Regions from separate parts of the Pseudoalteromonas carrageenovora IAM 12662 genome, predicted to be linked through region 2. Evidence: riboswitches for the same ligand, from Rfam matches in the RefSeq annotation. Region 2 holds a riboswitch; the other holds the start of a gene.

Region 1 (3,937 bases), 1.7 Mb from region 2:
TTAAGTATTACTCCTATTCAATTAACAAACTTACCGTTAGCTAATAACAGTATTTTATTATTTGATGCTACAAAACTAGATGTGAGTAAATTTAATTTACCTGATTACTTTAGCCCGTTTGAGCTGAGCGTTATAAACCGCCGTAAAAGAGCGCAAGCAAAACAAGAATACTTGGCTACCCGTATATTGCTAAAACAGCTGGTTAAAATAGCTAAGCCACACTACGCAAACACACCGCTAAATGCTATGAGCACTCAATTTGACGAAGCGAGCGCAAAACTACAGTTATATGTTAGTGACGAGGTTATTAATACCTGTATTTCGCACTCTCATGGTTTGGTTGGCGTAGCACTTAACTTAGCTAAAACTGAGTTTGGTTTTGATATTGAAAAAATAAGCTTAAAGCGCCCATTTGAAAAGCTCGCTAAGCATTTTTATCACGCAGACGAAATAGCACTAATTGCCAAGCCAAGTAATACGCAAACCCAAGCTAATACCTTTTTTAGAATTTGGACATTAAAAGAGTCGCTTGCTAAAGCCACCAGCCGCCCTATTGCTAAATTGCTTAGCCCTAATGTGTTTAACGAGTTAAATATGGCAACACTCAGTGCGTCAAGTAACTGTGTTACCGTTGAAAGTAATGACAAACACACCCAATTTGATGTAACTGTAGCGCATAAAAAAAGCACCGACTGGCGATGCTTTTTAATAACAGACTTTATACTTTAACTGTTTATTTTACACCTCTAATAGGCGGCTATGTATAGCTTGTACCACGTTATCTGACTCGCCCTGCTCTACTAAAAAGCAAAGGTTGTGCTTACTTGCACCATGGCAAATTAAACGAATATTAAACTCTTTTAGTACATTCATTAGGTTCATTTCGTGCTGACGAAGCTGTATTTCTGAGCCAATAAGCGCCACTAACGTTAAGTTGTTTTCAACCGATACATGACAAAATTCAGCAAGCTTATCTAAACACGCTTGCTCAAGCTCTGGGCGAGAGGCATTAGGCGCGTTATCGAGGGTAATGGCTACGCTTATTTCAGAGGTAGTAACTAAATCTACCGATATATTAAACTCACTTAAAATGGTAAACACGCGGGCTAAAAAGCCACTTGCCAATAGCATTTCAGGGCTTTTAAGGGTGAGCAATATTTGGTTTTTACGTTGTGTTACGGCGCGTATACCTGGTTGCTGCGATTTTTCACGCTCAATCCATGTACCACCGCGCTCTGGCTCACGGCTTGAACCTACAAATACATTAATGTGGCTGCGACTCGCTGGTAAAATAGTGGCTGGGTGCAATACTTTTGCGCCAAAGGTGGCCATTTCTGCGGCTTCGTCAAAGCTTAAACGGGCTATAGGTGTTGCTTTTGCACACAAACGAGGGTCTGTGCTAAAAATACCCACTACGTCGGTCCAAATATGTACGCTTTTAGCGTTAATCGCTTCAGCAAGTAATGCAGCGCTGTAATCTGAGCCACCACGGCCAAGCGTGGTTGTTTGGCCAAATTCGTCGCTGCCAACAAAACCTTGAGTCACAATTACCTGCTCATCTAATAGCGGAATTAATACTTCTTTAGCCGCTTGCGCTGTGGCTTTAACATTAGGTGTTGCTTTACCAAACTGGCTGTCGGTTTTAAGTACTTTTCGTACATCAAAACGGTCAGCATTTAAGCCTTTTAAACGCAGCACTTGTGCAAATAAGTACGACGATAAACGCTCACCAAAGCTAAGTAGCTCATCGTGCTGCTGATCAGTTGTTAGTGTTTCAAGCGCTAGTGTTTGGAATGCTTTTAATGTTTCGTTAAAGCCTACGGCTAAATCGGCATCAAGCGATAATTCATCTAAAATAGCGTGCTGAATGGCTAGCACGCCGTCTATGTGTTCTTGGCGCTGCTCTGGGGTAATACTTGATTTACACAGTGCAACTAAGTGATTAGTTACGCCGGCACTGGCGCTCACAGCTACAATACGTACGCTTTTATCTGCAACGATAATTTCGCTGCAGCGACTCATCGCTTCAAAGTTTGCAACACTGGTTCCGCCAAATTTGGCAACGATGTAATCTGATTTTGCGCTGAACTCTGTTTTAGGCACTGTTTGTGGCGCTGATTGGGTAGTCATTTAGTCTCCTTTCGCGGTATCCAAACCGCAATAAAACAAGAAGAACTTGGCAAAGGAATGCTTGAAGATAAGTCCGCTGCCAGAAGCTCTCCACCTATATTGGTGACAGTTTTGAGGATTCAGCCCCATAAACCGAAAAACAATAGCGACGTACCATTGTTTTTCTCGGCGAGTACTTCCCTCTTTAATGGTTATTGGCGTTCGTCACCTACCATTAAATACCTAAGTATCGCACCTCTTCTGAATGCTTTATTAACCATTGGCTAATAAAACAAAGCCCCGCTAATTAGCGGGGCTTTGAAAGTTATCGTTTAGACGTCTAGGTGTCAAGCATTTATAGTAAATATTAAACAAAACCACCCATAAAGTAAGCGCCTGCATAACCTACGGTATAACAAATTAATAATTGCAGCGATAATTTAAAGTAGCTAGTAAAAGTAAGTGCTTTAAGTTTGCTCATGGCAATAATACCCGCTGCCGAACCAATTATAAGCATTGACCCACCTACACCTGTTGCATAGGTAAACGACAACCAATGTTGCTGACTCATTACTATATCTGCTTTTAATAGCGCAGCAGTAAGCGGTACGTTATCAACCCCTGCCGATAGTATTCCCATTAAATAGTTAGCGTATTCAGGTGCCATTACTGTATATAAATCGGTAAATTTACTTAAAATACCAATTTCTTTTAATGCGCCAACAAGTAAAAGCACACCCACAAAAAACAGTAGCGTGTCGTATTCTATGTCGCGCACAAAATCGATGATGTCTTTGTTTATATCTTTTTTGCGCATTAAAAATTGCGCCACTAAAAACATAACCGATAAGCCAAATAAAAACGTTAATAGCGGCGGTACGCTATAAATTACGCTAAGTGTTAACGTACTTACCACGGTTGATAAAAAAATGATGGCGATGGTAATGTCGGTTTTTTCTATACGTTTTTTTTGCGAGCCCACAAACTCTATTTGCCCTTTCATACCAATAGAGAGTAAAAGCGCTAATAGCATTACACTTATAAACGCAGGCGCTATAAGCAGTAATAAGTTTGCAATAGAAACCTTGCCGTCCAAAAATATCATTAAGGTGGTTACATCACCGGTTATTAGCGATACACCGCCAGAGTTAACCCCAAACACAATAAGTGTGGCGTATTTAATGAGCTTTTTAGTTTCAAGATTTAACGACATAACCACAGCAAGTGATATAAGCGTAGCGGTTACATTGTCAGAAATAGACGAAAACAAAAAAGCAAAGCCGCCCACTAAAAACATAAGCTGCCGTTCGCTAATGCTTTTAGGCATAACCCGGTGCACAATATTTTCTATAAATCCTTTAGAGTTTAAATACGCAACAAAGGTCATAGCGGCCATTAAAAACAGCCACAGTGAGGCTATTTCTAATATGTTTTCGTTAAGAAGATGCTGAATAGTTGCTGGGCTTTGCCCATGAAGAGGGTTAACAAAAAGTATAATCCAACAAAGCGTTCCAAAAAAGAGTGTTGTTTTAGCTTTATTTACGTGAATTATATCTTCTATAACGATCAGTAAAAAGGCAATCGCTATTAGGGTTAAAATTATCGAGGGGACCATGGTAGTTAAATAACCTTTGATATAGTTTTAACAGAACGTTCAAATAACTCACATTTGATCGTTCCTAATTTTGGTGCGGATTTTAGCACCACAGATGTGCAAAAACTATTATTAAATGGTCTTAAAAACGAATACTATATGCAGGCAAAATACGTAATAATGAGTCCTTTGTAAGAACTCAATAATAAAATACTAGGATGTTGTAACCTCATA
Region 2 (3,937 bases):
GCCGTATATAAGTAAATATGGCCATTTATAATCATGAACTTATGAGTTAACCCAGCACTTAAGTACCGCAAAATGTGCGGTAATCTTTGTCCTCTTTAGGTACTTCCTGATACTGAGCTATGTTTTTGCTAGTAAAGTATGGATCACTAAGCACTTCCATAAACGGTTTTAGTAATTCACTAGTCCCCATGTTTGTATATTCATCTAAAATTGTTTCAATAATATGATTACGAGGGATCACTCGAGGATTAGCAGCTCGCATAATTTCATAAGAACTGTTATCTGTTCGACTTTTCCAAAGCTGTGCCCATTGCGTTAATGGCTCAGGTATTACAGATTCACCTTTTAATGACTCAGTAAGGGCATCAAAGGTGTTGGTGTAATCAAGCTTATGCTCTTGAAATAAGAGTAATAACTTACTTACTAGTTCAACATCATTTTCACTTTGGCCAGCTAAACCTAGTTTTTGTGCCCACATTTGATTGTATCTATCGTTAAATAGCATTGAGAACTGGCTGATTATGGGCGTCATTAAGTTTACGGCTTGCTCGTCATCGTCATTAATAAGCGGTATTAAGCTCTCGGCTAAACGAGCGCAGTTCCAGCTCGCTATATTTGGTTGATTACCAAATGCATAACGCCCTTGCTTATCAATAGAGCTAAATACGGTATCAAAATTAAATACATTCATCATCGCACACGGGCCATAATCTATGGTTTCACCGCTTACTAGCGTGTTGTCGGTATTCATAACGCCATGAATAAACCCGACTCTCATCCAGCTAATTATTAAGTCTAATTGGTTTTTTATCACTGCATCTAAAAAGGCTAAGTAACGCTCTGGCCCGGTTATGTTAATTTCAGGGTAATGGCGCTCAATGGCTGTATCGGCAAGCTTTTTAAGACCCTCAGTATCCCCTTGGGTCGCTAAATATTGAAACGAGCCAACCCGAATATGACTACTTGCTAGACGAGTGACAACTGCGCCAGGTTGCGGCGGATTACGATAAACGACTTGGCCTGTCCCAACCACAGCCAAACAACGCGTGGTTTTAATACCTAAGCCATGCATTGCCTCGCTCATAATATATTCGCGAATAGCAGGACCTAGTGCACACCGGCCATCGCCTCCTCTAGAATAAGGCGTAGCGCCTGAGCCTTTTAATTGAATATCCCACAGCTGATTTTTATCGTCGCTTACAGCACCGAGTAAATGTGCTCGCCCATCACCCAAGCGCGGCGAAAAGTGCCCAAACTGGTGCCCAGAATAACCAAGTGCTACCGCCTTTATTTGCAGTGATTCGTTGCCTGCAAACGTACTAGCACGCAGCTGCGGCTCAATATCTATATTAAACTGCTTAGCTAACGATGCGTTCCACAGCAGCAATTGCGGGGCAGCAACGCTTGAAGGTTGATCCTCTATTGCAAAGTTATCTGCTATGTCTGTATATCTTGGCACTAGTTTCATCATTAATCCTCTGCTTGTTGGCTTATACCTACACGATTGTCGCCCACACCATAGGCCACAATTAAACTCAGCTCTTGCATGCTTAAACCACTTTGCTTTTGCATTTCGTTAAAAAATGCCTGTGCAGCAGTGAGTGATTTTTTAGTTTGCAGGCCGCCATCGATAATTTTGTGCGCTCTTAGGTAACTTTCTACATCTCGCGAAAGTAAAAAAGTATCTTTACCAAGCGCTCTTAAGGCATACGGGCCAGTATTTCCACCCAAACGGGCGCCTTGTTTTTTTAAATGTGCCCACAAGCCAATAATATTATCTGTTGGCCACTCAGCAATAAACTTGCTAAAACTGCCATGTTCCTGTGCTATTTCGTGGATCATGTAGGCATTTTCAGGAATCGTTTTCACTTTTTTATAATTACGAATAATGCGCTCATCCGTTGCCTTTTGCTCTAGCATATCGGGCGGCATCATTAGTAATTTATCAACACTAAACTCCCAAAAAACCTCTCTAAAGCCCGGCCATTTGCTGTTTATTACCGACCAATAAAAGCCACTTTGAAATACTTTTCGAGTAAATTCCTCAAGCCAGTCGTCGTCACTTAATGCGCTTAATGCTTTTTTAGATAAGGGTTTTGCGAGTAATAACTTAAGCATTTTTTCAGAGCCTTTTCGCTCTACTGCTCGCTTATAAATATCGCTAAATTTTTCCATACTTATTAAATACCTCATCACTGCTCATAGGGTTAGTTTACGAGAAAAGCAGCCAATACGTAACCACCCACATTTTCGATGAACTAATCTGTATCCTGCAACTTGACACCTAGACGGCTAAAATGTTTTAATCGTCGCATTACCCTATTTAAATTGTATTTTGTTAAACCTTTTGCGGTTAAACAAAATACAAAGGGCTAGAAGAGGTGCGTTATTCAGGTAGCGTATGTTAGGAGCGCAAACTCCAGTGAGCATATGTGAGGGGAATACCGCCGAGAGGTAAACGCTTTTGCGAAGCAATTACTTCGGGCGACTAGGTTGAATCCTAGCGACTGTCACCAATAGCTGTTTTAAAACAGCTTATTAGTTTGGTGGAGAGCTTCTGGTCTTAAATAATAAGGCCGTGCGCCCTATTATTTTAAGCCCATTCGCTCTTCGAATACTGTTCGAACGACGTTAATGCGGCTAACATCATACAGCCTCCTTAATATCTCGAACACCTTATAGGTTCGTAAGAGATGATTCACAACTTCAATTTAGACGACTACGCACTGTGGACAGCGCTTGTTACGCCGTTTGATCAACAAGGTAATGTTGACTACGACACGCTCACAACACTTGTTAGCGAACAAGAAGCGGCACACAACGGTATTTTACTGCTCGGTAGCACAGGTGAAGGCTTAGCCCTTACGCTTAAAGAGCAGCAAGGCATTGTTGAGCACGTGTGCCAATTAAAACCCAGTGTACCGCTTATGGTTGCTGTTGGTGGTAGTAATTTGGCCCAACAAAAAGAATGGGTTAGCTACTGTAACCAATTACCTATTCACAGCTACTTATTAGGCTCGCCTCTTTATGCAAAACCAGGGGCTGTAGGTCAAACACATTGGTACGAAAGCTTATTAAACGAAAGCGCGCATCCGTGTATGTTGTACAACGTACCTGGGCGCAGCGGTGTAAGCATTCCTATCGAAACCATTGAAAACTTAAAAGCGCACCCAAAACTGTGGGCTTTAAAAGAAGCCAGTGGCAACATCACCCAATTTGAAGCATACCGACAAGCCGCGCCTAATTTAGCGCTATACAGTGGCGACGATGCACTTATGCCCTACTTTGCCCAAGCAGGTGCAAAAGGCTTAGTTTCGGTTGCGGCCAATGCATGGCCTTTGCAAACACACGAATTTGTAAAGCGCAGCCTAAGCGGTCAACACCCCAATTTATTTGCTCAGTGGACTCGCGCTATCAATAGCCTATTTGCTGTAGCAAACCCTATTCCCGTTAAAGTGCTAATGCACCAGCAAGGGCGTTTAAATAGCCCACTGTTGCGTCCACCTTTAACGCATCTTGAGTTAACGCAAACCGATTGCATTACCACTGCAAACGACACCATTTTATCTTGGCATTAAACACAGGTTTTTATAATGAGCTGGTTAGAACTACTAAATAATTTAGAATCGGGCGCAGTACGCGCAGCATCACAAAACGAAAGCGGCCAATGGGAAGCTAACGTAGAAGTAAAACAAGGCATTTTAGAAGCCTTTAAAAATGGCACTAACACAGAGTTTGCAGGCGGTTTTGTAGATAAACACAACCTTGCACCACAAGAATTTAGCACTGAAGATGGCGTGCGTATGGTACCAGGTGGCACCAGTGTTCGCCGCGGTGCCTACGTAGCTAAAGGCACTATTATTATGCCACCAGCGTACGTAAATATTGGCGCATACATCGACGAAGGTACTATGGTTGATAGCCACGCATTAGTGGG

Evidence for each region. A riboswitch is a leader RNA that binds a small molecule or an ion and turns the genes downstream of it on or off. The one in region 2 is predicted to bind lysine.
Region 1: it holds a riboswitch for lysine, as region 2 does, so the genes downstream of both, lysC (lysine-sensitive aspartokinase 3) here and dapA (4-hydroxy-tetrahydrodipicolinate synthase) in region 2, are expected to answer to the same signal.

The regions. Positions count from the first base shown of each region.
Region 1 is NZ_LT965928.1:1,434,886-1,438,822, reverse strand. It holds gene ALFOR1_RS06585 (4'-phosphopantetheinyl transferase family protein) at 1-729, shown strand, start outside; gene lysC (lysine-sensitive aspartokinase 3) at 739-2,130, opposite strand; lysine riboswitch at 2,206-2,378, opposite strand; gene nhaD (sodium:proton antiporter NhaD) at 2,477-3,724, opposite strand; gene ALFOR1_RS06570 (hypothetical protein) at 3,937-3,937, shown strand, end outside.
Region 2 is NZ_LT965928.1:3,375,249-3,379,185, forward strand. It holds gene ALFOR1_RS15305 (protein adenylyltransferase SelO) at 59-1,468, opposite strand; gene ALFOR1_RS15310 (DNA-3-methyladenine glycosylase I) at 1,471-2,175, opposite strand; lysine riboswitch at 2,369-2,565, shown strand; gene dapA (4-hydroxy-tetrahydrodipicolinate synthase) at 2,694-3,578, shown strand; gene ALFOR1_RS15320 (2,3,4,5-tetrahydropyridine-2,6-dicarboxylate N-succinyltransferase) at 3,594-3,937, shown strand, end outside.